4 regions of the Mitsuaria sp. RG genome follow, and region 1 is predicted to be linked to each of the others. Evidence: predicted binding sites of a transcription regulator. Region 1 holds the regulator's gene; each other region holds the start of a gene.

Region 1 (7,772 bases):
GCTGTTCGGCGCGTTGTGCCTGTTCCTGGTCGATCTCAAGGTCTCCGGCGCTTCGCCAGAGGCCTTGGTCGGCAGCGATCAGCAACCGGTGATCGCTGCACGGATCTGGTTGTTTGTCATCGCCATCATTGCCCACAACATTCCCGAAGGCATGGCCATCGGCGTGTCCGCCGGCGGTGGCATGCCCGATGCCGACAGCCTGGCCATGGGCATCGCGCTGCAGGATGTGCCGGAGGGACTGGTGATCGCCCTGGTGCTGGCTGGGGCGGGCATGTCGCGGTTCAAGGCGTTCCTGATCGGCGCGGCGTCTGGGCTGGTCGAGCCACTGGCCGCGGTGATCTGCGCCTGGCTGGTGAACATCGCCGAACTGCTGTTGCCGCTGGGCCTGGCCTGCGCGGCGGGGGCAATGCTGCTGGTGGTGACCCAGGAGATCATTCCCGAATCGCGCAGCAACGGGCATCACCGCCTGGCGAGCCTGGGGCTGTGTGTCGGGTTCTGCCTGATGATGGTGATGGACACGGCGATGTCCTGAGCCCGGCACGGTCCCTGTAGGAGCGGCCTTGTGCCGCGAAAGGGCTGCATGGCAGCCCCTGGTTTTCAGCAACATTGCTGCATTGCCGGGGCTGCTACGCAGCCCTTTAGCGGCACAAGGCCGCTCCTACAGGAAGCGTGCGCAGTCGCTAGCGGCGCTTACTCGCCTTCGTCGAAGAAATTGTTGATCAACGCGACCAGTGCATCCATGGCCTCACCGTCCTGCTCGCCCTCGGTGTGCAGGTGCACCGGCGTGCCCTTGCCCGCGGCGAGCATCATCACCGCCATGATGCTCTTGCCGTCCACCAGCTTGTCCGGCGCGCGGCCGACCCGTACTTGGCAGGGGAAGCGACCGGCCACGCCGACGAACTTGGCGGCCGCCCGCGCATGCAGGCCCAGCTTGTTGATGATGGTGATTTCGCGGGCGGGCATCGTGGGGCGGATCCTGTGGGCTAGAGGTCGCGGTGGCGGACCTGGACGTTTTTCAGGGATTGCTGGAGCAGTTGGCCAAGCCGTTCGGTGATGTACACCGAGCGGTGGTGGCCGCCGGTACAGCCGATGGCGATGGTGACATAGGCGCGGTTGCTGGCGGCGAAGCGTGGCAGCCACTTGAGCAGGTAGCCGGAGATGTCCTGGAACATTTCCTCGACGTCCGGCTGGGCGGCCAGGTAATCGATCACCGGCTGTTCGAGGCCGGAATGCTCGCGAAGTTCCGGCTTCCAGTATGGATTGGGCAGGCAACGCACATCGAACACCACATCGGCGTCCACCGGCATGCCGCGCTTGAAGCCGAACGACTCGACCAGGAACGCGGTGCCTGGCTCGGGCTGGTTGAGCAGGCGCAGCTTGATCGAATCGCGCAGCTGGTAGAGGTTCAGATTGGTGGTGTCGATTTTCAGGTCGGCGAGGTCGGCGATCGGCCCGAGCAGCTCGCTTTCCACGCGGATCGCCTCGGCCAGCGAGCGGCTGTCGTTGGTCAGCGGATGGCGGCGGCGGGTTTCCGAGAAGCGCTTGAGCAGGGTGTCTTCGTCGGCGTCCAGGTACAGCACGTCGCACTGGATATGCCGCGAACGTGCCTCATCCAGCAGTTCGGGGAAGCGCGACAGGTGGCTGGGGAGGTTGCGCGCATCGATGGATACCGCGACCTTCGGTTGCAGCAACTCGGTGTTGATCAGCGCGTTTTCCGCCAACTGCGGCAACAACCCGGCGGGCAGGTTGTCGATGCAGTAGTAGCCGTTGTCTTCCAGCACGTCGAGGGCGGTGCTCTTACCGGAGCCGGAGCGGCCGCTGACGATGATCAGGCGCATGTTCAGTGCTCGTTCTGTACGTCCAGGACGACCTGGTAAAGGGCATCGCTGCTGTCGGCGGCACGCAGGCGATCGCGGACCTCCTTGCGATCGAGCATGCTGGCGATCTGGCGCAGCAGTTCAAGGTGAGCATCGGTGGCAGCTTCCGGGACCAGCAGGACGAACAGCAGGTCGACCGGTGCGCCATCGATGGCATCGTAATCGATAGGGGCGTCCAGGTGCAGCAGGGCGCTCACTGGCGCGGTGCAGCCCACAAGCCGGCAGTGGGGAATGGCAATGCCATTGCCAAAACCGGTGGAGCCCAGTTTTTCCCGAGCGATGAGCTTGTCGAAGACGTCTTGCATCTCCAGCTCGGGTACTTGCTCGGCGATCAGGTTGGCGACCTTTTCCAGGGCGCGCTTCTTGCTGCCGCCCGGCACGTTCACGAGGGAACGGCCGGGGGTCAGGATGGTTTCAAGTCGGATCATGGATGAGGGGGATCAGCGGGCGGCTGCGCCTTGCAGCAGGCTTTGCTGTTTTTCCTTGTGTTTTTTCAGTTGGCGATCAAGTTTGTCTGCCAGGGCGTCGATCGCCGCATACATGTCTTGATGTTCGGCGTTGGCGACGACTTCGCCACCGGGAATCTGGAGTGTGGCTTCCACCTTCTGCTGCAGCTTCTCGACCTTCATGATCACCGTCGCATTGGTGATCTTGTCGAAATGACCCTCCACGCGGGCGAGCTTCTCAAGCACGTAATCGCGCAGTGGTTGGGTGACTTCTACATGCTGTCCACTGATGTTGACTTGCATACAGCTTCTCCTTTGTTGCCCGTGCATAAAGAGGCAGGTATTGCACCTGCCACTGAAACGCTGTGGCACATCCCGGGGCTACATCAGTCGCTTGCGCTCGCTCGACGGGGCGATGCCCAACGATTCGCGGTACTTGGCGACGGTGCGACGGGCTACCTGGATGCCTTGTGCCTCCAGTAAACCAGCGATCTTGCTGTCACTCAATGGCTTTTTCTGATTTTCCGCCGCCACCAGTTTCTTGATGATCGCGCGGATCGCCGTGGACGAGCATTCGCCGCCTTCGGCGGTGCTCACGTGGCTGGAGAAAAAGTATTTCAGTTCGTAGATGCCGCGCGGGGTGTGCATGTATTTTTGCGTGGTCACCCGGGAAATGGTCGACTCGTGCATGCCCACCGCCTCGGCGATATCGTGCAGCACCAGTGGCTTCATGGCCTCGTCGCCGTGGTCGAGGAAGCCGCGCTGGTGCTCGACGATCTGCGTCGCCACCTTCATCAGCGTCTCGTTGCGGCTCTGCAGGCTCTTGATGAACCAGCGCGCTTCCTGCAACTGGTTGCGCATGAAGGTGTTGTCGGCGCTGGTGTCGGCGCGGCGGACGAAGCCGGCGTACTGCGGGTTGACCCGCAGGCGCGGTACCGCTTCCTGGTTGAGCTCGACCAGCCAGCGCTCGCTGTCCTTGCGCACGATGACGTCAGGCACGACGTACTCGGGCTCGCTGGACTCGATCTGCGAGCCGGGCCGCGGGTTGAGGGTCTGCACCAGTTCGATGATCTGGCGCAGTTCGTCTTCCTTGAGCTTCATGCGGCGCATCAGCTGGCTGTAGTCGCGGCTGCCGAGCAGGTCGATGAAGTCGGTGACCAGGCGCTGGGCCTCGCTCATCCACGGTGTCGAGGCCGGCAGCTGGCGCAGTTGCAGCAGCAGGCATTCGCCCAGGGAACGGGCGCCAATGCCGACAGGTTCGAACTGCTGGATGCGGTGCAGCACCGCCTCGACCTCGTCCAGCTCGATGTCGAGTTCCGGATCGAAGCCTGCGCAGATCTCCTCGAGGGTGTCTTCCAGGTAGCCCTGGCTGTTGATGCTGTCGATCAGGGTGACGGCGATCAGGCGGTCGGTGTCGGACATCGGCGCCAGGTTGAGCTGCCACAGCAGGTGGCTCTGCAGACTCTCGCCGACCGAGGTGCGGGTGGTGAAGTCCCACTCGTCGTCATCGTTGCTCGGCAGGCTGCTGGCGCTGGTCTGGTAGATGTCTTCCCAGGCGGTGTCGACCGGCAGTTCGTTGGGGATGCGCTCGGCCCATTCGCCGTCTTCGAGGTTTTCCGCGGTGCTGCTGGTACTGGTTTCCTGGAAACTGTTGTCCTGGACTTCGGCGGTCGGCTTGTTCTCGGCGTTGTCCGCCATCGGATCGCTGTTGTCGAAGTCCTCGCCGTCTTCCTGACGTTCGAGCATCGGATTGGACTCCAGCGCTTCCTGGATTTCCTGCTGGAGGTCCAGGGTGGAGAGCTGAAGCAGACGGATGGCCTGTTGCAACTGCGGGGTCATCGTCAGTTGCTGGCCCATTTTTAGGACGAGCGATGGTTTCATGGCTGGGGCTTGATACCTTGTTGCCGGCGCGCATGCGCCATCCACTACACGGAGGGCGCCTGGGCGCCGATTTTAAGCAAGTTGTATGCCTGAAATTGCAGCGTTTGCCTAGAGCACTGTAACAACTTAAGCCTCGAACAGGCGCTTGCGCCAGTGCTCCGGGCAGGCCGGGGTCAGAGTCGGAACTCGTGCCCCAGGTACACTTCCTTGACCAGCTGGTTGGCCAGGATGGTCTCGGCGTCGCCTTCGGCGATCAGCTGGCCATCGTTGACGATGTAGGCGGTCTCGCAGATGTCCAGGGTCTCGCGAACGTTGTGGTCGGTGATCAGTACGCCGATGCCCTTGTTCTTGAGGTGGTGGATGATCTGCTTGATGTCGCCCACGGAGATCGGGTCGACACCGGCAAAGGGTTCGTCCAGCAGGATGAACTTGGGCGCGGTGGCCAGGGCGCGGGCGATCTCGACGCGGCGGCGTTCACCGCCGGAGAGGCTCATGCCGAGGTTGTCGCGGATGTGGCTGATGTGGAATTCCTGCAGCAGGCTTTCCAGCTCCTTGCGCCGGCCGTCGCGGTCGAGGTCCTTGCGGGTCTCGAGGATGGCCATGATGTTGTCGGCCACCGACAGCTTGCGGAAGATCGAGGCTTCCTGCGGCAGGTAGCCGATACCGGCCTGGGCGCGGCCGTGCATGGGCTGGTGGCTGACGTCGAGGCTGTCGATCAGCACGCGGCCCTGGTCGGCCTGGACCAGGCCGACGATCATGTAGAAACAGGTGGTCTTGCCGGCGCCGTTGGGGCCGAGCAGGCCGACGATCTGGCCGCTGTCGATGGACAGGCTGACGTCGCGAACGACCTGCCTGCCCTTGTAGCTCTTGGCCAGGTGCTGGGCTTTGAGGGTTGCCATTTACTCGGCCTTTTTCTTCGGTTGAATGACCATGTCGATGCGCTGACGTGGTGCAGTCACGTTGCCACCGCGACCGGCGGTAGCCACCTGGGTCTTGGTGTTGTAGACGATCTTCTCGCCTTCGGTGGTGTTGCCTTCGTTCTCGACCTTGGCGCGGTCGGTAAGGATCACCGTGTCTTTCTGCGCCTGGTACTGGATGGTCACGGCCCAGCCTTTCATCTTGTCGGGCTTGGCGGCGCTCTGCTGCTGCTCGAAGTAGGCCAGGTTGCCCACCGAGGTGACCACGTCGATGTCGCCGGAGGCGGAGCGGGTCATGGTCACGGTGTTGCCTTTGATCATCATCGAACCTTGGGTGATGATCACGTCGCCGGTGTAGGTGGCAACGCCCTGCTTGTCGTCCAGGTGGGCGTTGTCCGCCTGGATGCGGATCGGCTGGTCACGGTCATTCGGCAGGGCGAAGGCGCTCGCGCTTCCCAGTGCTACGCCCAGGCTGAGCAGAAGGGGGATGGTTTTAACGAGCCTCATACTGTCCTCTTACGTTAGAGAGCAGGTCCATCCTGCCTTCTTTCAAATACGCTTTCATTCCTTTGCCCGTAGTCGTGCCACCGGCGCCGTCGATTCTAACGGCTTGCTCGGTCTGCGCATATTGCTTCTGCGGGAACACGGTCATGCGTGTGCTGGTGATGATGGTTTCACGTTGCTTGTCGTCGGTGCGCGCCACGCGCACATCGTCGATCAGTTCGACCTCGGTGCCGTCCGGGTTGACCTCGGCGCGCTTGCTCTGCACGTGCCAGGGGTACTCGGTGCCGCGGTACATGTGCAGGTCGGGCGTGGTTACCAGGGTGACCTCGCTGGCCTTGAGGTGCTCGACCTTGGCGGCGGTCATCTCGTACTGCAGCTTGCCGTCGGGCAAGAACTGCAGGCTGTGGGCGTTGATCGCGTAGTAGTCGATGGCACTCTGGTCGACCTGGGCCTGCGGCTGGTCGAGGAAGGTCTCCGGGCTGATGTTCCAATAGCCTACCGCAACCAGCACGGCGGCGATCCCGCCTAGCAGCGCGACATTTCTGATCTTCTTGCTGAGCATGGGCAGCCTTACAGGTAATGGGCGTTGGCAGCGTCCAGGGTGCCCTGGGCCTGCATGATCAGTTCGCAGAACTCGCGGGCGGCGCCTTCGCCGCCGCGAGCCAGGGTGACGCCGTGGGCGTGCTGGCGAACGAATGCCGCGGCGTTGTGCACCGCCATGCCCAGGCCCACGCGGCGGATCACCGGCAGGTCGGGCAGGTCGTCGCCGAGGTAGGCGACCTGTTCATAGCTTAGATTGAGTTCGGCGAGCAGGCCGTCGAGCACCACCAGTTTGTCCTCGCGGCCCTGGAACAGGTGCGGGATGCCGAGGTTCTTCGCCCGGCGCTCGACCACCGGGGTCTTGCGCCCGCTGATGATCGCGGTGGTCACGCCCGCGGCCATGAGCATCTTGATGCCGTGGCCGTCGAGGGTGTTGAAGGTCTTGAACTCGCTGCCGTCCTCGAGGAAATACAGGCGGCCGTCGGTGAGCACGCCGTCGACGTCGAACACCGCCAGCTTGATGGCCTTGGCGCGTTGCATCAGGTCCTGGTTCATTTACATCACTCCGGCGCGCAGCAGGTCGTGCATGTTCAGGGCGCCGGTCGGGCGGTCTTCCTGATCGACCACCACCAGCGCGCTGATCTTGTGGTCTTCCATGATCTTCAGTGCCTCGGCGGCGAGCATCTCGGCGCGGGCGGTCTTGCCGTGCACGGTCATGACCTCGTCGATGAGGGTCTTGTGCACGTCGATGTTGCGGTCCAGGCTGCGGCGCAGGTCGCCGTCGGTGAATACGCCGGCAAGCTTGCCGTCGTCACCCAGGACCACGGTCATGCCCAGACCTTTGCGAGACATTTCAAGCAGCGCGTCCTTGAGCAGGGTGCCGCTCTTGACCACCGGGAGTTCTTCGCCGGCATGCATGACGTTCTCGACCTTCAGCAACAGGCGGCGGCCCAGTGCGCCACCGGGGTGGGAGAAGGCGAAATCCTCGGCGGTGAAGCCGCGGGCCTCCAGCAGGGCGATGGCCAGGGCGTCGCCCAGCGCCAGCGCCGCAGTGGTGGAGGAGGTCGGCGCCAGGTTGAGCGGACAGGCTTCCTGGGCGACGCTGGCGTCGAGGTTGACCTCGGCGGCCTGGGCCAGGGGCGAGTCGGGGTTGCCGGTCAGGCTGATCAGCTGGATGCCCAGGCGCTTGATCAGTGGCAGCAGGGTGACGATCTCGGCGGTGCTGCCGGAGTTGGACAGGGCAAGAATGACATCGTCCCGGGTGATCATGCCCATGTCGCCATGGCTGGCTTCGGCCGGGTGCACGAAGAACGCCGGAGTGCCGGTGCTGGCCAGGGTGGCGGCGATCTTGTTGCCGATGTGCCCCGACTTGCCCATGCCCACCACCACGACCCGTCCCTTGCTGGCCAGGATCAGTTCGCAGGCCTTGACGAAGTCACCGTCGATGCGGGCCAGCAGGGCTTCCACGGCCTCGAGTTCGAGGCGCAGGGTGCGCTGGGCGGATTGGATCAGCTCGCTGGATTGGGTCATGTCGAAACGCAATGCCTGATGAAAAGGCGGCGATTATAGCCGCAATGTGTGAAAGGCTCATCCTTCGAATGTCATAT
Region 2 (7,772 bases), on a different contig from region 1:
GTGAAGAAGTGGTGCAGCCAGACCGCGAAGCCGAGGATGGCGATCGCGCCCGAGGCGTAGATCATCGAGTGGTGACCGAACAGGCGCTTGCCTGCGAAGGTCGAGGTGACTTCCGAGAACACGCCGAAGGCCGGCAGGATCAGGATGTAGACCTCAGGGTGACCCCATGCCCAGAACAGGTTGACGTACATCATCGGGTTCCCACCAAGCTCGTTGGTGAAGATATGGAAGTCCAGATAACGGTCAACGGTCAGCAGGGCGAGCGCGGCGGTCAGGATCGGGAAGGAAGCGACGATCAGCACGTTGGCCCAGGTGCAGGTCCAGGTGAAGATCGGCATGTCCATCAGCTTCATGCCAGGGGCGCGCATCTTCATCACGGTGACGAGGAAGTTCACGCCGGTAAGCGTCGTACCCAATCCGGATAGCTGTAGCGCCCAGATGTAGTAGTCGACACCCACCCCAGGGCTGTACTGGATACCCGCGAGCGGCGGATAGGCAACCCAGCCGGTCTTGGCGAATTCACCAACGCCCAGCGAGATGTTGACCAGCAGCACGCCTGCCAGCAGCAGGTAGAAGCTCAGGGAGTTCAGGAACGGGAAGGCAACGTCACGTGCACCGATCTGCAGCGGAACCGCGAGGTTCATCAGGCCGGTGAAGAACGGCATCGCCATGAAGATGATCATGATCACACCGTGGGCGGTGAAGATCTGGTCATAGTGTTCAGGCGGCAGGTAGCCTTCGGAGCCACCGGTGGCGGCGGCAAGCTGGGTACGCATCATGATGGCGTCGGCGAAGCCGCGCAGCAGCATGACCATAGCGACGATGATGTACATCACGCCGATTTTCTTGTGGTCGACCGTGGTCAACCACTCGGTCCACAAGTAGGTCCACTTGCGGAAATAGGTGATGGCACCAACGACAGCGATACCACCGAGCGCGATCATGGCAAGCGTCACCATGACTATCGGCTCGTGATACGGTATCGCCTCCAGAGTTAATTTACCGAACATCTCTTACTCCTCTGCACCGGCAGCTGGTTGCATACTCGATTCCACACCCTTGGTAGTGGCCAGGTCTTTGCTGCCTGCTTCTTCGTGGTTCGGACGACCGCGGTTCATGCCTTCGTACTTGTCGACGATGCGCTGGAACTGGTCAGCCGGAGCCTCGCTGTACAGCGCGACTGGGTTGTTTTCGCTAGCTTTGGCCAAGGCGTCATATTCGGCCTGGTCCAGTTTCTTCGGCGATGCCTTCACTTCAGCGACCCATGCATCGAAGTCAGCTTGCGAGGTGGCAACAGCCTTGAATTTCATACCGGTGAAGCCGGCGCCGCTGTAGTTGGCGGAGATACCGTCAAACACACCGTTTTCGTTGGCGATCAGGTGCAGTTTGGTGGTCATGCCGGCCATGGCGTAGATCTGGCCGCCCAGACCCGGGATGAAGAAGGAGTTCATCACGGCGTCGGAGGTGACACGGAAGTTGACCGGGGTGTTGGCCGGGAAGACGATCTTGTTGACCGTGGCGATGCCCTGCTCCGGGTAGATGAACAGCCACTTCCAGTCCAGCGCGACCACGTCGATCTGCACCGGCTTCACATCGGAATCCAGTGGACGGTACGGGTCCAGCTTGTGGGTGGAGTGGTAGGTGAAGTAACCCAGGGCGATGATGATCAGGATCGGGATGATCCACACCGCGGCCTCGATCTTGGTCGAGTGCGACCAGTCGGGGGTGTAGGTGGCGGCCTTGTTGGAAGCACGGTACTTCCAGGCGAACGCCAGGGTCATGATGATCACGGGCACGACCACCAGCAGCATCAGGCCGGTGGCGATCAGGATCAGGTTCTTCTGCTCAATGCCGACCTGGCCCTTCGGGTCGAGCAGGGTCCAGTTGCACCCACTGAGTAAAAGCATGCCTAAAAAGGGCAATATGCCAAACAGTCTGGGGTAACGCTTTTTACTCATCTCACGACCTCTAGATCAGCTTGCTTCAATGCAATTTGTGTTTTGGTAGCCAACACTTCGTCCTGCCAAGTGCGGCAATTGGCGCCCGTACTCGCCCCTGCCAGGGATCCGACTGCAGGATCTTGGCGTCAAGCGGGTGTGCGGTGCTTATGGTTTCGTAGGCAACAGGCCTGTACTTCAGACCAAGTCCATTTGGTGCGGAAAACGCGGAGGGGGGTCCGCCCGGTATCGCCGTTGGGCGAAACTTGACGAAGTCAGCAAATGGAAAGCGCTGCGGCTTCCATCAATCCTGCGACTTGCAAGCAGTGCCGAACGGAAATTGGGGGCGATTGTAGATAGGTCGTTCAACGATGACTATGACTTATTGAGCAACAGTCTTTTACAGAATGCGTAACAATGCTGGTCAAAAAATCAACTTCGCGACAGTTTGTCGCACCCCTTCCAGTAGCCCTGAAAGCCTTGCCGCGCAAGGGCTGGTGGCTGACCTGGATCAATCGTGCGGTGCGCACTGCGGCTTATCTCGCCGCGCAATAGACCCAGGTCAATTCGGGACTTTGGTCTAAGCGCGACGTCGGTTTCGGTAGATCCCCAGGGGCACCAGCACCGCCGTCAGGACGAAGGCCACCAGCGCCCATTGCGCCAGCGACAGGCCGAGGATCGGCGGGTACGGGGTGGAGCAGAAACCGTCGACCTGGAAGGCCAGCGGCCAGAGCTTGGCCAGCGGCAGGTCGTCGACGATGGGCTGCAGGGTGTCGATGCCGCAGCTGACCATCGGGTTGGCGAGTATATACACATGGTTACCCGCCGCAATGATCCCGCCGATGGCGCTGAGCACCACCAGCGCCTCGAAGAAGGTCAGGCTGCGACGCCCGGGCATGGCCGCGGCGATGAAGGCGAAGAGCGCGATGAACAGCAGGGCATAGCGCTGCAGGATGCACAGCGGGCAAGGCGCCTCGCCCAGCACCACCTGCATGTACAGGGCGCCGCCGATCAGCGCCAGGCAGATCACGCCGAGGAGCACCAGAAAGCGCCGTTCCCGATTCAGGCGCGATGAGAGTTCGTTCATTGCCGATTCCTTCGATGGAGAGTGGCAGCGCGGGCTGCCCGAGGGGCGCCCAGTCTACACGCTGGAGATGACCTTTGAATGCATCGAGGAGGGGCGTGCGCGGCTATCCATTGATGACCTAGTGTCCTGTCTCGGAAATACGTTCTCTTTTGGCGAGTGGCTTGGGTGTTCGGCCAAGGCGCCGCGACGAGTCATAGCAGGGCTATGGCGAGGAGTGGCAACGCCGGCCGGGCGCCCAAGACGCCGCCAAAAGTGAACAGCTTATTTCCGAGACAGGACACTAGGACCGAGCGGGTCGATTTCGGTTCACTGGCGCACATGAAAAATACGCCAGCCCGAGCGCCGGACAGGGGCAGGCCCCTCAACACCCGGGAGTGAAGGATACAGTGATTAAAGGAGGATTAAAGATGAACGCGGGTGTAGAGGCGTTCATCACTTTCTATATAGAGAAGGGGTGGTAGGCCCAATGGCTGGCAAGCCAGCCCCCGCACGGAGAATGCAATGGTCCGCTTCGTTCTCGATTACCCACGGTTGGGAGCATCCGGTACGGGAGCTGGCTTGCGAGCAATTGGGATGGTGAGCATCCCCGGGGGCGCTTTGCGCCCCGTTCGCGGCACAAGGCCGCTCCTACAGGGATCGCGCACTCCTGTAGGAGCGGCCTTGTGCCGCGAACGGGCTGCGCAGCAGCCCCCGGCGATTGCTACTCCAACGCCGCCGCCGGCCCGAAGAACTCGTAACGGCTCTGCCCTTCCGGCACGCCCAAGCCCTTGAGCTGGCGCTTGATCGCGGCCATGAAGCCCTTCGGCCCGAGGAAGTAGGCATCGACATCGCGCTCACGCGGCATCCACTCCGCCAGCAGGTCTTGATCCAGCAGGCCCACCGCGTCGGCAGCACGACTGCCATCGTCCTCGGCGTAGCAATAGAAGCGCTTGAGCTGCGGGTGACGCGCCGCCAGGCCGTCGACCCAGTCGCGGAACGCATGCACCGCGCCATTGCGCGCGCAATGGATGAAGTGCACCGGACGCTCGGTCTTGAGCGCCGCCTCGAGCATCGCCAGGGTCGGGGTGATACCCACGCCGCCACTGATCAGCACCAGCGGCTTGTCACTGGCGGCCAGGGTGAAGTCACCGGACGGCGGGAACAGTTGCAGGGTATCGCCGACCATCAACCCGTCATGCAGGTAGTTGGAGACCTTGCCACCCGCCTCATGCTTGACGCTGATGCGGTACTGCTCGCCGTCGCACAGGGCCGACAGCGAGTAGTTGCGACGCTGTTCCTGGCCATCGATGAACAGTTGCAGGCCAATGTACTGGCCCGGCTCGGCCTTGAGCACCGGCTGGCCATCGACAGGTGCGAAGTAGAACGAGACGATCTCGCTGCTTTCCTGCTCGCGGCGCACCAGGCGAAACTCGCGGGTACCACGCCAGCCGCCAGCGGCTTGCTCCTTCTCTTTATAGAGGTGCTCTTCCGCGCCGATGAGGATGTCGGCCAGTTGGCCATAGGCGGCGGCCCAGGCGGCGATCACTTCAGGGGTGGCAATGTCCTTGCCCAGCACTTCCTCGATGGCGCGCAGCAGGCAGCTGCCGACGATCGGATAGTGTTCGGGGAGGATCTGCAGGGCCACATGTTTGTTGATGATCTGCCCGACCAGGTCGCCCAGCTGCTCGAGCCGGTCGATGTGGCGGGCGTACATCAGCACGCCGTTGGCCAGGGCGCGCGGCTGGTCGCCGCTGGCCTGGTGGGCCTGGTTGAACAGCGGACGCACCTCGGGGTACTCGCTGAGCATCAGTTTGTAGAAGTGGGTGGTCAGGGCCTCGCCACCGCTTTCCAGCAGGGGGACAGTGGCCTTGATGATTGCACGTTGTTCGGCATTGAGCATTGCGACAACTCCTGAGCCTTTGGCTTCGAATGGTTGCGTAAGGCTTTTCAGCAATCGTGCCAACTTTAAACACCAATAAAATCAGGCTTTTGAGCACATCAGTGTCATAAAGACACACCCAGGCGTATAGTCATTACGACCAACAGGAGTCCATATGACTGCAAAGCCCCTGCTCACCGCCCTCCTCCCCCTGGTCAGCGACCTCTCCTGCGACCTGCCCGATCAGGAGCGCTACCGCCGCCTGCTCGGTGCCATGCGTGGCCTGCTGCCCTGCGATGCTGCAGCGCTGTTGCGCCTGGACGGCGAATGGCTGGTGCCGCTGGCGGTGGACGGCCTGTCGCCAGACACCCTGGGGCGGCGCTTCAAGGTCAGCGAACACCCGCGCTTTCAGACTCTCCTCGGGCGCCCGGAGCCGACCCGCTTCGCCAGCGACAGCCCGTTGCCCGACCCTTATGACGGTCTGGTCAATGCCGAGCATGTCGACCTCGAAGTCCACGACTGCATGGGCTGCCCGTTGATGGTCGACGAGCGCCCGTGGGGCCTGCTGACCCTCGACGCCCTCACCCCCGGACAGTTCCAGAGCCTGGAGCTCGATGCCCTGCAGGCCTTCGCCAGCCTGGCCGCCGCCACGGTGACCGTGGCCGAGCGCATCGAGCACCTGGCCCTGCGTGCCGAGGACGAACACCAGCGCGCCGAGGTGTACCGCCAGGCCAGCGGCCAGGACCGGGAACTGATCGGCCAGAGCAAGGCGCACAAACGTCTGGTCGAGGAGATCCGCCTGGTCGGCGGCAGCGACCTGACCGTGCTGATCACCGGCGAGACCGGCGTCGGCAAGGAGCTGGTGGCCCAGGCCCTGCACCACGCCAGCCAGCGTGCCGACAAACCGCTGGTCAGCCTCAACTGCGCCGCCCTGCCCGACACCCTGGTGGAAAGCGAACTGTTCGGCCATGTGCGCGGCGCCTTCACCGGCGCCCACGGCGAACGCCGGGGCAAGTTCGAGCTGGCCAACGGCGGCACGCTGTTCCTCGATGAGGTCGGCGAGCTGCCCCTGGCGGTGCAGGCCAAGCTGCTGCGGGTGCTGCAGAGCGGGCAGCTGCAGCGGCTGGGCTCGGATCGCGAGCACCGCGTGGATGTGCGCCTGATCGCCGCGACCAACCGCGACCTGGCCGAGGAAGTGCGCAGCGGCCACTTCCGCGCCGACTTCTACCACCGCCTGAGCGTCTACCCGTTGCACGTGCCACCGCTGCGGGACCGGGGTCGCGACGTGCTACTGCTGGCCGGCTACTTCCTCGAACAGAACCGCTCGCGCCTGGGGCTGGGCAGCCTGCGGTTGTCCGCAGACGCCCAGGCCGCACTGCTGGCCTACGGCTGGCCGGGCAATGTGCGCGAACTGGAGCATCTGATCGGCCGTTCGGCGCTCAAGGCGCTGGGGCAACACGGACAGCGGCCGAAGATCCTCACCCTGGAGGCGGCCGACCTCGACCTGCGCAACGTGGCGCCGCCCCCGCAGGTGGAAACCGAGGTGCCGTCGGCCGACGCGCCATTGCCCGAGGGTGGGCTGCGCGAGGCGGTGGATGATTATCAGCGGCAGATCGTCGAAGCGTGCCTGAATCGCCACGGGGACAACTGGGCCGCCGCCGCGCGGGAACTGGGGCTGGACCGGGCCAACCTGAGCCGGTTGGCCAAGCGACTGGGACTGCGCTAGCTTCAGGCCATGTGCAGCCCCTGCAGGAGCGGCCTTGTGCCGCGAAAGGGCTGCGCAGCAGCCCCTCATATCGATGAAACGCTGAAACTGCCGGGGCCGCTTCGCGGCCCTTTCGCGGCACAAGGCCGCTCCTACAGTTACAGCCCCGCGATGGACTGCAAATAGCAAACTAAGCTAAAGCCTGACGCCAAAAAGCCGATAACCCGGCATCCTCCCCCCATTTCGAACCGAAGGTTGCCCATGGCCACGCAAAAAGCCCGCGCGGACTCGTTGTCCCTGCTGCTGTTCACCCTGCGCAGCGGCAAGCTGATGGCAATCAACCTGCTCAAGGTCAGCGAGATCATCCCCTGCCCGCCGCTGACCAAGCTGCCGGAGGCCCACCCGCACGTCAAAGGCGTCGCCACCCTGCGCGGCAACTCGCTGTCGGTGATCGACCTGTCCCGGGCCATCGGCGAAATGCCCCTGGCCGACCCCGACGGCGGCTGCCTGATCGTCACCGAGATCAGCCGCTCGCGCCAGGGCCTGCACGTACAGGCGGTGAGCCGCATCGTCCATTGCCTGAGCACCGACATCAAGCCGCCGCCCTACGGCTCGGGCAACCGCTCGTTCATCACCGGCGTGACCCGGGTCGACAACGCCCTGGTGCAGGTGCTGGACATCGAGAAGGTCATCCATGGCATCGCCCCGCCGCCCCACGAGCCGCACCCGGGCGAAGTCAGCGAGGAAGACGCCAGCCTGCTGGCCGCCGCCAATATCCTGGTGGTGGACGACAGCCAGGTCGCGCTGCAGCAGTCGGTGCACACCCTGCGCAACCTCGGCATCGAGTGCCATACCGCGCGCAGCGCCAAGGATGCGATCAACGTGCTGTTGGAACTGCAAGGCACCGACAGGGAGATCAACATCATTGTCTCCGACATCGAGATGTCCGAGATGGATGGCTTCGCCTTCACCCGCACCTTGCGCGAAACCCCCGACTTCCAGCACCTGTACATCCTGCTGCACACCTCGCTGGACAGCGCGATGAGCGGCGACAAGGCCAAGCTGGCGGGGGCCAATGCGATCCTGACCAAGTTCTCCTCGCCGGAGCTGACCAACTGCCTGGTGACGGCGGCGCGGGCGGTGGTATTCGAGGAGCGCTGAAAGCCAGAGCGTGAAGAGCCATGC
Region 3 (7,772 bases), on a different contig from region 1:
ACAGCACGGCGCGCGTCACTGCAGGCAGCAACGGGCGCGCTATCGACTGGGCGGTTCCAGGGACGAGGTCAGACCCCAGCCGAGGACAGGACGGTGCGGGGCCTTGTGCGCACAGGTGCGCAGGCGAGGGATGGCGATATCGAGGTTCATGAGCTTGCCTCCGACCGGGCGGGCACCCGGGGCGACAAGCGACGGCGGAGCAGCAGGCTCTGGCGCGGCTTGCCCGACCTAGGGGCGGGCCCGGAGTTCCGGTTCAAGTGCCTGGCGGCCAAAGGCTGCCAGACAGCGACTAGATACTGTGTCCATTGAATTCTTCGTGAGTTGAAATAAAGGCCCGCTTTTCGGGGCGGGTGAACTTTATGCAAAGCATAGCGGGGAAGTCAACCGGGAAGGCGTAACTTAAATATGTTTCATCTGCTGGGAGGGGAATTAATGCAAGGTACTGCGCAAGTGCTATCGCGGGGCAAGTCCGCTCCTACAGGTTGGCGTGGTACCTGTGGGAGCGGCTTTAGCCGCGAACACCGGCGAAGCCGGTGCCATCCACCGCGTCGCTTGCTTCGCGGCTGAAGCCGCTCCCACAGGGTGCGCGCGCTTCTGCCTGGTCAAGGCAGAAGCAGGCATTCGATCAAGGCTTGGCGCCCAGGATGATGTGCGAGGCCTTGATCAGCGCAGTGGCCTTAACACCCGGCTTCAGGCCGAGCTCCTGCACCGCTTCGCGGGTGACGATGGCATACACCTTGGTACCGCCCGAGAGCTTCAGCACCACCTCGGCATTCACCGCGCCGTCACCGACCCGCAGCACTTCGCCTTCCAGGCTGTTGCGCGCAGACAGCCTGTAGCCGGCGGCATCGGTCATCAGCACTACCCAAGGCGCCTTGACCAGCGCCACGGCCTGCTTGCCGACGTTGATGTTGAGGTTGTGCAGGCTGGCCATGGTGACCACCGCCACCAGCTTCTCGCCGCCGCCCAGGGTCAGCTCGACCTCGGCATTCACCGCGCCAGGCTGGACGGCGCTGACAGTACCTTCGAAGACATTGCGTGCACTGACTTTCATGGGGAAGCACTCCGTGTGATCAATCACCACGCCCAAAGGATTCAGGCGCGTACGTAAACCCAGGCGGTCAGCCCCGAGGCGAGGCCGACGGCGATACGCTTGTAGTCCGATACTTCGTAGCGGTCGGCGGCGGCCAGCTCTTGTTCGCTGATCTGGAAGACCATGCCGGCGACGCTGTCTTCGGCCCGCTCGCTGGGGGAGACGATGGGGTGGTGGCTCTTGCCACTGGTGGCCAGCACTTGCGGGTCGGTGATCTGCACCCAGTCCTGGCGATAGCCCGGCATGCGGTCGGCCTGGCCGGTCAGTTCACGGCCGAAGTTGGCCAGTTGCACGGCCTTGTCCTGCAAGGTGCCGTAGGAGAACAGCAGCACCGGGTAATCGCTGGACGGTTGCATGACTTATTCCTGAGTAGGCGGGGCGATCCGTGCTTCCAGCTCGGCGAATTGCTGCTCGAGGGCTTCGAGGCGGGCGCGGGTGCGGGCCAGCACCACCATCTGGCTGTCGAATTCCTCGCGGCTGACCAGGTCGAGCTTGCTGAAGGCGCCCTGCATCAGCACCTTGAACTGGCTTTCCAGTTCGGCACGAGGCGCGGCGGTATCGCCGCTGAACAGGCGCGATGCCTGGTCGCTCAGGGCATCGAGGAAGGCTTTGGGCGCGAGCATGTCTGGTATCCGCTGATCACTGAAAGGGCAGCAGTGTAGCACGGGCCCCCGGGCCACTTGCGCTGCACGCTTTTCGCGCAGGGCGGCCAAAGGTCGCGCACCGATTTTGTGCGCTTTTTCCCTGCTGGCGATTGGCCAATCCCTACCGGTTCACGCAACTACCTGTTTTCCCGTGACTTGCGCCAACTGGCAAGGTTTCTGCAATGACCTGAGCGAGCCATGCACTGATGCAGTCCCTTGTGACCAGGCAGTGCGCAGGCGGAGCCGGAAGGTTCTTCGTCACAGCCGGATCGTGCGTCGGCGGGGAGGATGGAGCCGACGACGCGTTACAAAGCCAGGCGCTGCGCTTAGACTTGAGACGGGTTTGTTTTCCTGGGGCAAGTCCACCAAATCGGGAGAGAGTTTCATGAAGCTAGTCACTGCCATCATCAAGCCGTTCAAGCTGGACGACGTGCGCGAGTCGCTGTCGGAAATCGGCGTTCAGGGCATCACCGTGACCGAAGTCAAAGGCTTCGGCCGGCAGAAGGGTCACACCGAGCTGTATCGCGGCGCTGAATATGTGGTCGATTTCCTGCCCAAGGTGAAGATCGATGTCGCCATTGACGACAAGGACCTCGATCGGGTGATCGAAGCCATCACCAAGGCGGCCAACACCGGCAAGATCGGCGACGGCAAGATCTTCGTGGTCAATCTGGAGCAGGCGATCCGCATCCGTACCGGCGAAACCGATACCGACGCGATCTAAGCGCCAAGCAAAGCCTCACCAAACCCAACGCCCCAGGAGAAAACAACATGACTCTGCGCAAGATCGCAGGGCTAGGAGCCCTATTGTCCCTCGTAATGCCAGGGCTGGCCCTGGCCGAGGAAACTGCCGCCCCCGTGCTGAACTCCGGCGACACCGCCTGGATGCTCACCTCGACGGCACTGGTCCTGTTCATGACCATCCCGGGCCTGGCCCTGTTCTACGGCGGCATGGTGCGCTCGAAGAACGTGCTGTCGGTGATGATGCAGTGTTTCGCCATCACCGGGCTGATCAGCATCCTCTGGGTCATCTACGGCTACAGCCTGGCTTTCGATACCGCGGGTATGGAAAAGGGCGTGCTCAACTTCAATTCCTTCATCGGTGGCTTCTCCAAGGCCTTCCTCAACGGCGTCACGCCGTCGGGCCTGACCTCGGCCACCGCGCTGTTCCCCGAGGCGGTGTTCATCACCTTCCAGATGACCTTCGCCATCATCACCCCGGCGCTGATCGTCGGTGCCTTCGCCGAGCGCATGAAGTTCTCGGCGATGCTGATCTTCATGGGCGTGTGGTTCACCCTGGTCTATGCGCCGATCGCGCACATGGTCTGGAGCGGTGACGGCGCGCTGATGTGGGACTGGGGCGTGCTGGACTTCGCCGGCGGCACCGTGGTGCACATCAACGCCGGTATCGCCGGCCTGGTCTGCTGCCTGGTGCTGGGCAAGCGCAAAGGCTATCCGACCACGCCGATGGCCCCGCACAACCTGGGCTACACCCTGATGGGCGCGGCCATGCTGTGGATCGGCTGGTTCGGCTTCAACGCAGGTTCCGCCGCTGCCGCCAACGGCACCGCCGGCATGGCCATGCTGGTGACCCAGATCGCCACCGCCGCCGCCGCCCTGGGCTGGATGTTCGCCGAGTGGATCTTCCACGGCAAGCCAAGCGCCCTGGGCATCGCCTCGGGCGTGGTTGCCGGCTTGGTCGCCATCACCCCGGCCGCCGGCACCGTCGGCCCGATGGGCGCCCTGGTGATCGGCCTGGTGTCCGGCGTGGTCTGCTACTTCTGCGCCACCAGCCTCAAGCGCAAGCTGGGCTATGACGACTCCCTCGACGCCTTCGGCGTGCATGGCATCGGCGGCATCATCGGCGCCCTGCTCACCGGCGTGTTCGCGGCGCCTGCCCTGGGCGGCTTCGGCGCGGTCACCGACATCGCCGCGCAGTTCTGGATCCAGGCCAAGGGTGTGATCTTCACCGTGGTCTACACCGCCATTGTTACCTACGTGATCCTCAAGGTCCTGGACCTGGTGATGGGCCTGCGGGTCAGCGAAGAAGAAGAGTCGGTCGGCCTCGACCTGGCTCAACACAACGAGCGCGGCTACAACCTGTAACCGCGATGCTGGAAAACTTGCCCGGTTCGCCGGGCATTTTTTTGCCTGTAATTTACCGTTTGGCCTGGGGCAAACGGTTTCCCTGCGCTGATCGCGACCTGGGGTTAAAACTTACAAGCCATCGGGTGTTTCTGGTGCTTTGCTTTTTCTGCGAGCGCGCTAGAATGCGCGCCGAAGGAAGCTGGACGAGTAGTCCACACACTTCGCTACCCTTTGCTAGGCTTGCCAATAGCCTGTGGCCAGCAAGGGCTCAAAAAATTTTGTCAGGCCTTGCCAGGAGCAGGGCCTGCAGGGTGCCGGACCCCCCATGAGGGGGTGGACACCCAGGGCAGTGGCCAATCCACGGCCAGTTGAATTTTCACTGGTGGCTGCCGGTCTACGGCTGCACCGGTCTATAACTAACCTGCTTTTCGCAAGTCATGAGGTAGAACATGAGCGACGACGATCTGGAAAATGACGACCTCGAGGTAGGCGACGAAGACGAGGCTGATGAAGGCCTTGAGGCAGCGGCTGACGACGGCGCGGAAGACTCCGGCGACGACGACAGCAGCCCGGCTCCGGCGGCCAAGGGCAAGTCCAAGGCGGCGGTCTCGGTAGACGAGATGCCGAGCATGGAAGCCAAGCAGAAAGAGCGCGATGCGCTGGCCAAGGCGATGGAAGAGTTCCTGTCGCGCGGTGGCAAGGTGCAGGAAGTGGAGGCCAACGTGGTCGCCGATCCGCCCAAGAAGCCGGACAACAAGTACGGCAGCCGCCCTATCTGAGTGGTTGAACGCAAAAAAGCCCGCCGTCGCTGCGGGCTTTTTTGTGCCTGTCAGGTTGGCACGGTCTCTGTAGGAGCGGCCTTGTGCCGCGAAAGGGTCGCAAAGCGGCCCCAGGGTCGTTGTCGATACTAAAATCCTGGGGCCGCTGCGCAGCCCTTTCGCGGCACAAGGCCGCTCCTAGAGGGATGGCGAAGCCTGCTCAGCGCCAGCGCGCGAGCACATCGGGCAACTGCGACAGCCGCTGGATCTCGGCATCCGGCGCCTGCTCGCCGCTCCAGGGCTTGTGTTGCGGGTTGAACCACACCGCCCGCAACCCGGCGCGCTGGGCGCCGGCGATGTCGTCGCCCGGGTGGTCGCCGACGTGCACCGCCGCCCCCGCGTCCACCTCGCCGCGCTTCAGCGCTTCAAGGAACGGGGCCGGGTCCGGTTTGCCGATGCCCAGGTCCTCGGCGCACAGGGCGAAGCGGAAGTAGTCCGCCAGTCCCAGGCGGCGCACGTCGGCATTGCCATTGGTGACCACGCCGAGGGTGTAGTGGTGGCGCAGGATCTCCAGCACCGGCTGCACCTCGGGGAACACCTCGACCTGGTGCCGGGCATGCAGGAACACTTCAAAACCTTCGTTGGCCAGCTCCTGGGCGTGTTTCTCGCTGTAGCCGACCTCTTCCAGGGCGTGGAACAGCACCCGTCGGCGCAGGGCGCTGATACGGTGCTTGAGGCCCGGCTCGGCCTGCACCAGGCGCTCGCGGATGGCGAACAGGTGCTCCACCTGCACGCCGCCGAGGATCGGCGCGTTGGCTTCGAGCCAGTCGCGCAGGACGACTTCGGCGCTGGCGATGACCGGCGCGGTGTCCCAGAGGGTGTCGTCCAGGTCGAAGGTGATCAGCTTGATGCTCATGAGTCCGTGTCCTTGCTGCGTTTGGCCCGAGGGTGGGCGCTGTCGTACACCGCTGCCAGGTGCTGGAAGTCCAGGTGGGTGTAGATCTGCGTGGTGCTGATGTCGGCATGGCCGAGCATCTCCTGCACCGCGCGCAGGTCCTGGGACGATTCCAGCAGGTGGCTGGCGAAGGAATGGCGAAGCATGTGCGGGTGCAGGTGCTGGCCGAGCTCGCGCTCGCCGGCGGCCTTGACCCGCAGCTGGATGGCGCGGGGGCCGAGGCGCTTGCCCTGGCGGCTGAGGAACACCGCGCTGTCCCGCGGGCCGGCGATACCGCGCAGCTTGAGCCACGCCTGCATCGCCTCGCGGGCCTTGCGGCCGACCGGCAGCACGCGGCTCTTGCCGCCCTTGCCGTGCACCTGCACCAGCCCGGCGGCCAGGTCCAGGTGTTCAAGGTCGAGCCCGGTCAGCTCCGACAGGCGCAGGCCGGACGAGTAGAACAGTTCGAGGATCGCCTGGTCGCGACGGGCGATGAATTCGTCGTCGACGCCGCCATCGAGCAGTTGCAGGGCGCGGTCGGTGTCCAGCACCTTGGGCAGGCGCCGCTCACCCTTGGGCGGCGCCAGGCCGTTGGCCGGGTCGTGCTGGCAATCGCCTTCGCGGTTGAGGAAGCGGTACAGGCCGCGCACCGCCGAAAGCAGGCGCGCCAGGCTGCGCGAGGACTGGCCATGGTGGTGCTGGCGGGCGACCAGCTGGCGTAGCTGCTGGACCTGCAGGGCGCCCCAGCCGGCGATGCCCTGGGTGTTGCAGAATTCGATGACTTTCTCGAGGTCGCGACGGTAGGCCAGCAGGGTGTGCTCGGACACCTGGCGCTCGTTGCGCAGGTGAGCGCAATAAGCCTCCAGCTGGCGTTCCATCAGCGCACCGAGCGCAGCGTCTGGGTGAAGCGCGGCACCACGCGGCCAAGCACCTCGGCGATGTAGCTGAGGAACAGGGTGCCGACGCTGCTCTTGTAGTGCTGCGGGTCGCGGCTGCCGATCGCCAGCACGCCGTGCAGGCCCTGGTACTCGAGGGTGGCCACGGCGCTGGAACCGACTTCCTTGTGCTGGGCATCACCGAACAGGAAGGCCAGCTCATGCTCGCGCAGGCTGCCGCTGATGGTCTTGCCGCCGCCGATCAGGCCACCGATGGCCTGTTGCGCCTCGGCACCGGAGACCCAGCGGCCCACGGGCGCGGCGTTTTCGCCGAACAGGATCAGGCTGACGAAGGGCACCTGGAATTCCTGGCGCAGGCTGTCCTCGACCGCCATCACCACCTCTTCGAGGGTGCCGGCGTCGAGCAGGTCGAGGATCAGCCGGCGGGTCTTGTCGAACAGCCGGTCGTTGTCGCGGGCCACGTCCATCAGCTGCGACAGGCGATGGCGCATCTCGATGTTGCGGTCGCGCAGCAGCTTGAGCTGGCGCTCCACCAGCGACACGCTATCGCCGCGCTGGTGGGGGATGCGCTGTTCGAGCAGCAGTTCGTCGTGCTCGGCGAAGAAGGTCGGGTGGTCGCGCAGGTAGGCGACCACCGCTTCGGCATCGAGCTCACTGGCCTGCGGGGATGCAACGTTAGGCTGATCGGTCATGGCGGATACTCGCTTAGAGACGAACTTGTCCTTCGAACACGCGGACTGCAGGGCCGGTCATCAGCACCGGTTTGCCAGGGCCTGCCCACTCGATGCTCAGACGGCCACCCGGCAGGTCGATGGTCACCGGCGAGTCCATCCAGCCCTGGCTGATCGCCGCCACGGCCGCGGCGCAGGCGCCGGTACCGCAGGCCTGGGTCTCGCCGGCGCCACGCTCCCATACCCGCAGGTTGGCGCGGTGGCGGTCGACCACCTGGATGAAGCCAGCATTGACCCGCTGCGGGAAGCGCGGGTGATGCTCGATCTTCGGCCCCAGCTCATGAACCGGCGCACTGCGCACGTCGTCGACGCGCAGTACCGAATGCGGGTTGCCCATGGACACGGCGGCTATCTGGTGCACCTGGCCATCGACTTCCAGCGCGTAGCTGCTGGCCTGCTCGTCGGCAATGAACGGGATATCGGCCGGCACGAAGCGCGGCGGGCCCATGTCGACGCAGATCTGGCCGTCGTTGCGCACATCGAGCTCGATGATGCCGCCCTTGGTCTCGACGCGAATGCGCTTCTTGGCGGTCAGGCGCTTGTCCAGCACGAAGCGGGCGAAGCAGCGCGCGCCGTTGCCGCACTGCTCGACTTCGGAGCCGTCGGCATTGAAGATCCGGTAGCGGAA
Region 4 (7,772 bases), on a different contig from region 1:
CTTGACTTAGTCGAAGTCGAAATCAGGCTGGCAGGATCCCATTGCCGTCGGGTAGTAACCCTCTGGGCATTCGATCGGCATCGGCAACCAGGACGATTGAGCCTGAGCTAAGCCAGCAGTGGCCAACAGAGCGACAAATGCGAACATTTTCATAACAGTTTCCTTCAGTAAATAGTGTGGTTTAACCGCGACAAGTGAAACTTCTCATTCCGCCCTGTCATCAGTCCGACACACGATATCCCTTGTCGCAGGAAACGACTTTCACCAAAGGCCCATCCATAACCCGGAAATCAACGCCTAAACCGTAGGAAATATGTCGAAAATGCCGAGTTAGGCACCAATTTCATCACTTATCCTTCTCCAACATCCCCCGCTCGACAATGAAGTCGATCACCGCTTGCAACCCCTCACCCTTCTTCAGATTGCTGAAGGTCCACGGTCGCTCCGGGCGCATGCGCCGGGTATCACGCTCCATCACTTCCAGCGAAGCACCGACATAAGGCGCCAGGTCGGTCTTGTTGATCACCAGGAAGTCCGACTTGGTGATCCCCGGCCCGCCCTTGCGCGGGATCTTCTCGCCCTCGGCGACGTCGATCACGTAGATGGTCAGGTCGGCCAGTTCCGGGCTGAAGGTGGCGCTGAGGTTGTCGCCGCCACTCTCGACGAAGATCACTTCGAGGTTGCCGAACCTGCGCGCCAGATCTTCGACGGCGGCCAGGTTCATCGAGGCGTCCTCGCGGATCGCGGTGTGCGGGCAGCCGCCGGTCTCGACGCCGACGATGCGCTCGGGCGCCAGGGCCCCGGCCTCGGTGAGGATGCGCTGGTCTTCCTTGGTATAGATGTCGTTGGTCACCACGGCGATCTGGTAGTGGTCGCGCATGGCCTTGCACAGGCACTCGAGCAGCGCGGTCTTGCCGGAACCGACCGGGCCGCCGACACCGACGCGCAGGGGTTGCTGGTAGTTTTCCATCTAGGCAGTCCTCAGGAACGGAACAATCGGGTGTATTGGGTTTCGTGACGCGATGAGGCGATGGCCAGCAGCGGCAGGCCGCCGCCGAGCTGGTCGTCATCGAGGGCCAGGGCATGGTCGAGCACGGCGGGCAGCGCCTCGCCCAGGTCGCGCAGCAAGGTCTGGGCGGCCTGCTGGCCGAACGGCACCAGCTTCACCCCTGCCATCACCGCGCCTTCCAGCCAGGCGAAGCCATGGCCCAGGGCGAGCTGGCGCAACGGGATCGACCAATGCGCGCCGAGCCAGGCCATGCCGCCCAGCTGGCTGAGTTCGAGGCTGGCGCGCCAGGCCGGAGCCTGCGCCAGTTGCCAGCCATCGAGCAGGCGCGCCAGGGCGCTGCCGCGCTGGCGCTCCTCGAGGCGCAACTCGGCGGTCTCGCGGTTGGCCAGCAGGAACAGGCTCCAGTGGGCGAAGGCCTCGGCATCGTCCGCCTGGCAGGCCCGGTAGAGGCGCGCCAGCAGCGGCCAATCGAGATGGCCGAGGGTGTCGTGCAACTGCTCGCGCTGCCAGGCGGCAAAGCCCTTGGCATCCTTCACCCAGCCAGCTTCCACGGCCCACTCCAGGCCTTGCGAATAGGTGAAGCCACCCACGGGCAGCCCGGGGCTGGCCAGCTGCAGCAGGCGCAGCAGCGCCAGGTCGCTGGTCATCAACCGGCCAGCACCAGCGCGGCACCGGCCAGCAGGCCGCCGCCAAAGGCTTTCTGCAGGCCGGCATGGCGGCGCAGCAGGCAGCCGACACCGAAGCCTACAGCCAGCAGCAAGCCGCTGACCGTGACGAAGCCGACGCTGAACTGCCAGAACGCGCTGGGCGTGGCTTCCACGCCATGGGCCCAGCCGTGGAACAGGGCGAACACCGGCATGATCAGCGACAGCAGCAACTGGCGGCTCGGCAGCAGCATGGCGGCAGCGGCCACCAGCAGCGAGCCGAGGATCATCTGCTCCATGCCGACCACGTCGCCGAACAGATGGCCGCACACCGCGCCGCCGAACATCGCCGCCAGGGTCGCCAGCGGCAAGGTCAGGTTGCGCCGGGTCAGGGCGGCGAGCACGCCGGTGCCGAGCAGCATCAGCAGGTGATCGAGCCCGGTCAGCGGATGCAGCAGGCCGTCCTGCAGCGGGTTGGCGTCGTGGCCGGGGTGGGCGAAGGCCGGCAGGGCCACCATCAGCAGTACCAGGGCGAAAGTCTTTTTCATTGTGGGCTCCAGGGTGAGGTCAGGAATGGGCTGGCAGGCGTACGAACGGATGGGCGTGGCCATGGGAATGACCATGGGGCGCGCTCTGGTAGGCACCGGCCTCGGGCTCGAACGGCGCCTGTTCGGCGACCACCTCCAGTCCCAGGCCGCGCAGCATGTCGTCGAGCACATGGTCGTGCTGGTAGCGCAACAGGCCCGGTTCGATCTGCAGCGGCACATGGCGGTTGCCCAGGTGGTAGGCGGCGCGGGCCAGCAGGTGCGGGTCGGTGCAGCGCACCGTGGACACCGCCTCCGGCGCGGCCAGTACCTGGATCACTTGAGTGCCTTCGGCGTCGCCCAGCAATTCGCCGCCACGCAGCAGATGGCCGCGCTCGAGCATCAACCCGGCCTCGCGGCCATCGTCGAGGGTGACCCGCAGGCGGCTCTTGATGCGGCTGTCGACATTGAGAGTGACGGTGCCGGTGATGGCCTCGGCCTGGGTGATGCGACGGGTAAGGACAATCATGTTCGCTCCTTCAGAACAGGAAATAGCGCTGCGCCAGCGGCAGCTCGTGGGCCGGCTCGCACACCAGCAGCTCGCCGTCGGCACGCACCTGGTAGGTCTGGGCATCGACCTCGATCAGCGGTTGCAGGGTGTTGTGGAGCATGTCGGCCTTGCGCACCCGCCGGCAGCCATGGGCCACGCCGATCAGGCTCTGCAGCTTCAGTTCATGGGATAGGCCACGGTCCACGGCGGCCTGGGGCAGGAAGGTCATGCGCGTGGCATGCCGCGCCGCGCCCAGGGCGCCGAACATCGGCCGGTAGTGCACCGGTTGCGGGGTCGGGATCGAGCCGTTGATATCGCCCATCGGCGCCGTGGCGATCATCCCGCCCTTGAGCACCAGGGCCGGCTTGACCGCAAAGAATGCCGGCGCCCACAGCACCAGGTCGGCCAGCTTGCCCACCTCCACCGAACCGACTTCGTGGGCGATGCCGTGGGTCAATGCCGGGTTGATGGTGTACTTGGCGATGTAGCGCTTGACCCGGAAGTTGTCGCTGTAGGCGCCGTCCGGCGCCAGCGGGCCGCGGCGCAGCTTCATCTGGTGCGCCACCTGCCAGGTGCGCAGCACCACCTCACCGACCCGGCCCATGGCCTGGGAATCGGAGGAGGTCATGGCGAAGGCGCCCATGTCGTGGAGGATATCCTCGGCGGCGATGGTCTCGCGGCGGATGCGCGACTCGGCGAAGGCCACGTCCTCGGCAATGCTCGGGTCCAGGTGGTGGCAGACCATGAGCATGTCCAGGTGCTCGTCCACCGTGTTCACGGTGTAGGGCAGCGTCGGGTTGGTCGAGGACGGCAGCACATTGGCCTGCCCCGCCGCGCGGATGATGTCCGGCGCGTGGCCGCCGCCCGCCCCTTCGGTGTGGAAGGTATGGATGGTGCGCTCGCCGATGGCGGCCAGGGTGTCCTCGATGCAGCCCGACTCGTTGAGGGTGTCGGTGTGGATCGCCACCTGGATGTCCATCTCCTCGGCCACCCCCAGGCAGCAGTCGATGGCGGCGGGCGTCGAGCCCCAGTCTTCGTGCAGCTTGAGGCCCACGGCACCGGCGGCGATCTGCTCGCGCAGGGCCTCGGGCCGCGAGGCGTTACCCTTGCCCAGCAGGCCGATGTTGATCGGCAGGCAGTCGGCGGCCTGAAGCATGCGCGCCAGGTACCAGGGGCCGGGGGTGCAAGTAGTGGCGTTGGTGCCGGTGGCGGGGCCGGTGCCGCCGCCGATGAACGTGGTCACGCCGCTGGTCAGCGCCTCTTCCACCTGCTGCGGGCAGATGAAGTGGATATGCGAGTCGATGCCGCCGGCGGTGACGATCTTGCCTTCGGCGGCGATCACCTCGGTACCCGGCCCTACAGGCACCGTGACACCAGGCTGCACATCGGGGTTGCCGGCTTTGCCGATGGCGGCAATACGCCCGTGCTTGACACCGATATCGGCCTTGACGATGCCCCAGTGGTCGATGATCAGTGCGTTGGTCAGCACCAGGTCCATGGCCTGCGCCGCGAGCATCTGCCCCTGGCCCATGCCGTCGCGGATCACCTTGCCGCCGCCGAACTTGACCTCCTCGCCGTAGATCGTGAAGTCCTTCTCCACCTCCACCCACAGCGCGGTATCGGCCAGGCGCACACGGTCGCCGACGGTGGGACCGAACATGTCGGCGTAGGCCTGGCGGGAAATGCGGCTCATGCCCTGCCCTCCAGCGCGCCCATCACCTTGCCCTGGAAACCGTACACCTCGCGCTTGCCGGCATAGGCCACCAGTTGCACGGTGCGCGCCTGCCCCGGCTCGAAGCGCACCGCGGTGCCGGCCGGTATGTCCAGGCGATAGCCACGGGTCGGCTCGCGCTCGAATACCAGGGCGTCGTTGACTTCATAGAAGTGGTAGTGCGAGCCCACCTGCACCGGGCGGTCGCCATGGTTGGCCACGCTGACGCTGACAGTCTGGCGGCCGAGATTGAGCTCGATGTCGCCCGCGGCGACCTGGACTTCTCCGGGGATCATGCCGGCTTCCTCAAACGATGGGTTCATGCACGGTCACCAGCTTGGTGCCGTCGGGAAAGGTCGCCTCGACCTGGACGTCGTGCAGCATCTCCGGCACACCGGCCATCACCTGTTCGCGCACCAGCACCTCGCGCCCCAGGCTCATCAGCTCGGCTACCGTGCGGCCATCGCGGGCGCCTTCGAGTACCGCGGCGCTGATCAGCGCCACCGCTTCCGGGTAGTTGAGTTTCAGGCCACGGGCCAGGCGCCGCTCGGCCAGCAAGGCGGCGGTGAACAGCAGCAGTTTGTCTTTCTCTCGCGGGGTCAGCTCCATGGCGGCTCTCTTCAGGTGGCCCAGATGCGCGGCGGGCACGGCGCCAGGCCGAGCACGGCCGGGCGCAGCAGGTGCCAGAGGCGCTGCAGGTTACGTTGCAGGTGTTGGTTGTCATGGTCGAGCAGGCGGATCACCAGCAGCGGGCCGAGCAGGGTCGCGCCGGCGGGCGTGGCCAGTTCGTCGAGGGCCTGGCGCACCTGGTCGAGCAGCGCCTGGTCGGCCGGCGCGGCGCAGAACGTGGCGATCAGCGGGTGCCCGGCCAGCTTGTCCAGGTGCCCGCCTTGGATGCGCAGGCGCTCGTGCAGGCCGGGCTCGCCGGGCAGTTCGATGCGCAATCGGCTGTCCAGGGCGCCCTGCTCGAAGCGCTCGCTCATCACCGGGCGGCCCAGGCACAGCGTCTCCCAGGCCAGCAGGCGGGCACCGGGCTCGAGGGTGAAGCGGCTGTCCAGGCAGGCCCGGGCGCCGTTGAAGAAGATGCTGTCCTGGGGCAGCCACTCCAGGGTGCTGCCGGCGGCGAGGTGAAAGCGCTGGGCCAGGCGCGCGGTGGGGCCGATGCTGCGGTAGAACTTGCTGGCGCCGGGCATGGTCAGCAAGGCGTGGCTGCCGGTTTCCAGATGTATGTCCAGCTCCAGGCGGTCACCGGCGACGATCCCGCCGGGCGGGTGCAGCACATAGACATGGCACGGCGCGCCCTCCGGGTAGAACGGCCGCTGCACCAAAAGAGGTCCGACATGACGCCGCGCACCAAGGCGGGTCACGCCCTCGCGCTGGACGAAGCGCAACTGCAGATGGGCGCTCCAGCCCGGGTCAGCCTGCGGTGGGTCGATCTGTTGCGCCAACGACATCCTGGAACCCCTGAAATCCGTGGCCTGGCGGCCGGATTGAGGGTCAAGCGCGGGGGCTTGCGGGCACGCCGGGCTGACCACTCGATCAATATTCGCTGAGGGGATATAGCAGGGAGCGGGCCAACTGCGCAGATGAACGATGATGAAACTTTCGAACCGTCAGTCATGCCGCAAGGCTGCGGCCCAGAGCGGCTGCGCCCCGGCGCGCAATTCGGGTGCCAGCCTCGATGGCGAAGTGCGCTAAAGTGACCACCCTGCCCTTTTTCGAGCCAAGGACGTCCTCATGCAATTCGCCCCTGCCATTCCGATCCTGCGGATCTTCTCGGTCGACAAGGCCCGGGAGTTCTACCTCGACTTCCTCGGTTTCCAGCTCGACTGGGAACACCGCTTCGCCCCGGACCTGCCGCTGTACATGCAGGTCCACCGCGACGGTCTGATCCTGCACCTGTCCGAGCACCACGGCGACGCCACGCCGGGCGCGGCAGTGTTCGCCCGGGTCGAGGACCTCAAGGCCCTGGAGCGTGAACTGCTGGCCAAACAATACGGCTATGCGCGACCGCACGCCGAGGCAGTCGATTGGGGCCTGGAGATGCAGGTCGCCGACCCGTTCGGCAACCGCCTGCGCTTCTGCCAGCAGATCGACAACGTCTGATGGCCGGCGGCAAGCGTGCCCTGGCGCGCCTGGAGCGGGAGATGGTCGCCTGCCTGACCGAGGCCTGCGCCACCGCCCAGGGCGAGATCGTCGGTTTCGCCTGGCTCACCCATCAGGTGGACCTCGACGACTTCCCCGCCAGCCTGCGCATCACCTGGGTGTTCACCGACGACACCGACAAGGCCCGGGCCCTGGCCGGCGCGGACAAGGCGCGGATGATCGCGCTGACCGCCCAGGCGCTGAGCGACGCGGGGATCGAACTGGACCATGTGGCCTGGCATGTGCGCTTCGACAGCGAAGAAGCCTGCTGGCGCGATCATGGCGGCGACTGGAACCGGCGTTTGCGCTGAGCCCTTCAAGCCCTGCGCGGTCCCTGTAGGAGCGGCCTCGTGCCGCGAAGGGGGCGCGTAGCGGCCCCAGGTTTTCAGCGTTGACGCATCAATCGCCGGGGCTGCTACGCAGCCCTTTCCGGCCGGTCCGACGCCTCGGCAAGGCCGCTCCTACAGGGGATTGCGCATGTGCTGACGACGCGCATAGGCGAAAACGTTGCCTTCCAACGCGTTGCTGGACTAGTCTTGCACCCATTCCACACCACGAGGTATTCGTCCAATGCGCCATTGATGCCGCCGTCAGCCTGACGGCCAGTCTTCAGCCTCCGGTTCACACCGGGGATGTCGCGGCATGAGTGGAGTTGTGCATGACGAACTCGTCGATCCTGACGCTGGACAGCGTCACCCTGGTCCTGCCCGATGGCAGGCCACTTTTCACTGACCTCAACGAATCCTTCGACCTGCGCCACACCGGCCTGGTCGGACGCAACGGCGTGGGCAAGAGCTTGCTCGGGCAACTGCTGGCCGGCCTGCGCGAGCCCAGCCAGGGCCACTGCCTGCGCCATGGCCGGGTGCATCATCTCGACCAGCAGGTACTCGCCAACAGCGCCACTCTCGCTGACCTGGCCCGGATCGGTGGCACCCTGCGCGCCCTCGAACGGATCGAACGCGGCAGCATCGACCCGGCGGACTTCGACGCAGTCGGCGATCGCTGGGACATCCGCTCGCGATTGCAGGCTCAGTTGCAACGCCATGGCCTGGGTCATCTCGACCCGCACTGCCCGGCCAATCGCCTGAGCGGCGGCCAGGCCATGCGCGTCGCCCTGCTCGGCGCCTGGCTGAGCGAGGCCGACTACCTGATCCTCGACGAGCCAAGCAACCACCTGGACAGCAGTGCC

What was found. The regulator sigma-54, encoded in region 1, starts transcription at its own class of promoters, with help from an activator protein. The targets are predictions, from matches to a motif close to TGGCANGNAANCTGCTTT.
Region 2: a site for sigma-54 is predicted at 4,948-4,965, ahead of hmpA (NO-inducible flavohemoprotein). Genes of this name have one in related genera too.
Region 3: a site for sigma-54 is predicted at 1,904-1,921, ahead of glnK (P-II family nitrogen regulator). Genes of this name have one in related genera too.
Region 4: a site for sigma-54 is predicted at 5,998-6,015, ahead of POF53_RS12575 (urease accessory protein UreD). Genes of this name have one in related genera too.

The regions. Positions count from the first base shown of each region.
Region 1 covers NZ_JAQMYQ010000051.1:8,320-16,091, reverse strand. Annotated here, with positions in the region: gene POF53_RS22180 (ZIP family metal transporter) at 1-532, shown strand, start outside; gene POF53_RS22175 (HPr family phosphocarrier protein) at 691-963, opposite strand; gene rapZ (RNase adapter RapZ) at 984-1,838, opposite strand; gene ptsN (PTS IIA-like nitrogen regulatory protein PtsN) at 1,841-2,305, opposite strand; gene hpf (ribosome hibernation-promoting factor, HPF/YfiA family) at 2,318-2,626, opposite strand; gene POF53_RS22155 (RNA polymerase factor sigma-54) at 2,705-4,204, opposite strand; gene lptB (LPS export ABC transporter ATP-binding protein) at 4,378-5,103, opposite strand; gene lptA (lipopolysaccharide transport periplasmic protein LptA) at 5,104-5,628, opposite strand; gene lptC (LPS export ABC transporter periplasmic protein LptC) at 5,615-6,187, opposite strand; gene POF53_RS22135 (KdsC family phosphatase) at 6,196-6,720, opposite strand; gene POF53_RS22130 (KpsF/GutQ family sugar-phosphate isomerase) at 6,721-7,695, opposite strand.
Region 2 covers NZ_JAQMYQ010000002.1:45,046-52,817, forward strand. Annotated here, with positions in the region: gene cyoB (cytochrome o ubiquinol oxidase subunit I) at 1-1,010, opposite strand, end outside; gene cyoA (ubiquinol oxidase subunit II) at 1,014-1,958, opposite strand; gene POF53_RS01630 (disulfide bond formation protein B) at 2,518-3,024, opposite strand; gene hmpA (NO-inducible flavohemoprotein) at 3,725-4,903, opposite strand; gene norR (nitric oxide reductase transcriptional regulator NorR) at 5,058-6,608, shown strand; gene POF53_RS01645 (chemotaxis protein) at 6,849-7,748, shown strand.
Region 3 covers NZ_JAQMYQ010000004.1:147,839-155,610, reverse strand. Annotated here, with positions in the region: gene POF53_RS04180 (TOBE domain-containing protein) at 626-1,054, opposite strand; gene POF53_RS04175 (gamma-glutamylcyclotransferase family protein) at 1,096-1,449, opposite strand; gene POF53_RS04170 (accessory factor UbiK family protein) at 1,453-1,716, opposite strand; gene glnK (P-II family nitrogen regulator) at 2,123-2,461, shown strand; gene POF53_RS04160 (ammonium transporter) at 2,509-3,843, shown strand; gene sutA (dormancy-specific transcriptional regulator SutA) at 4,275-4,604, shown strand; gene POF53_RS04150 (HAD family hydrolase) at 4,804-5,499, opposite strand; gene xerC (tyrosine recombinase XerC) at 5,496-6,395, opposite strand; gene POF53_RS04140 (DUF484 family protein) at 6,395-7,105, opposite strand; gene dapF (diaminopimelate epimerase) at 7,119-7,772, opposite strand, start outside.
Region 4 covers NZ_JAQMYQ010000019.1:1,119-8,890, reverse strand. Annotated here, with positions in the region: gene ureG (urease accessory protein UreG) at 347-970, opposite strand; gene POF53_RS12605 (urease accessory protein UreF) at 982-1,656, opposite strand; gene POF53_RS12600 (HupE/UreJ family protein) at 1,656-2,201, opposite strand; gene ureE (urease accessory protein UreE) at 2,221-2,706, opposite strand; gene ureC (urease subunit alpha) at 2,717-4,420, opposite strand; gene POF53_RS12585 (urease subunit beta) at 4,417-4,734, opposite strand; gene POF53_RS12580 (urease subunit gamma) at 4,745-5,047, opposite strand; gene POF53_RS12575 (urease accessory protein UreD) at 5,059-5,892, opposite strand; gene POF53_RS12570 (glyoxalase superfamily protein) at 6,176-6,544, shown strand; gene POF53_RS12565 (hypothetical protein) at 6,544-6,894, shown strand; gene POF53_RS12560 (ATP-binding cassette domain-containing protein) at 7,242-7,772, shown strand, end outside.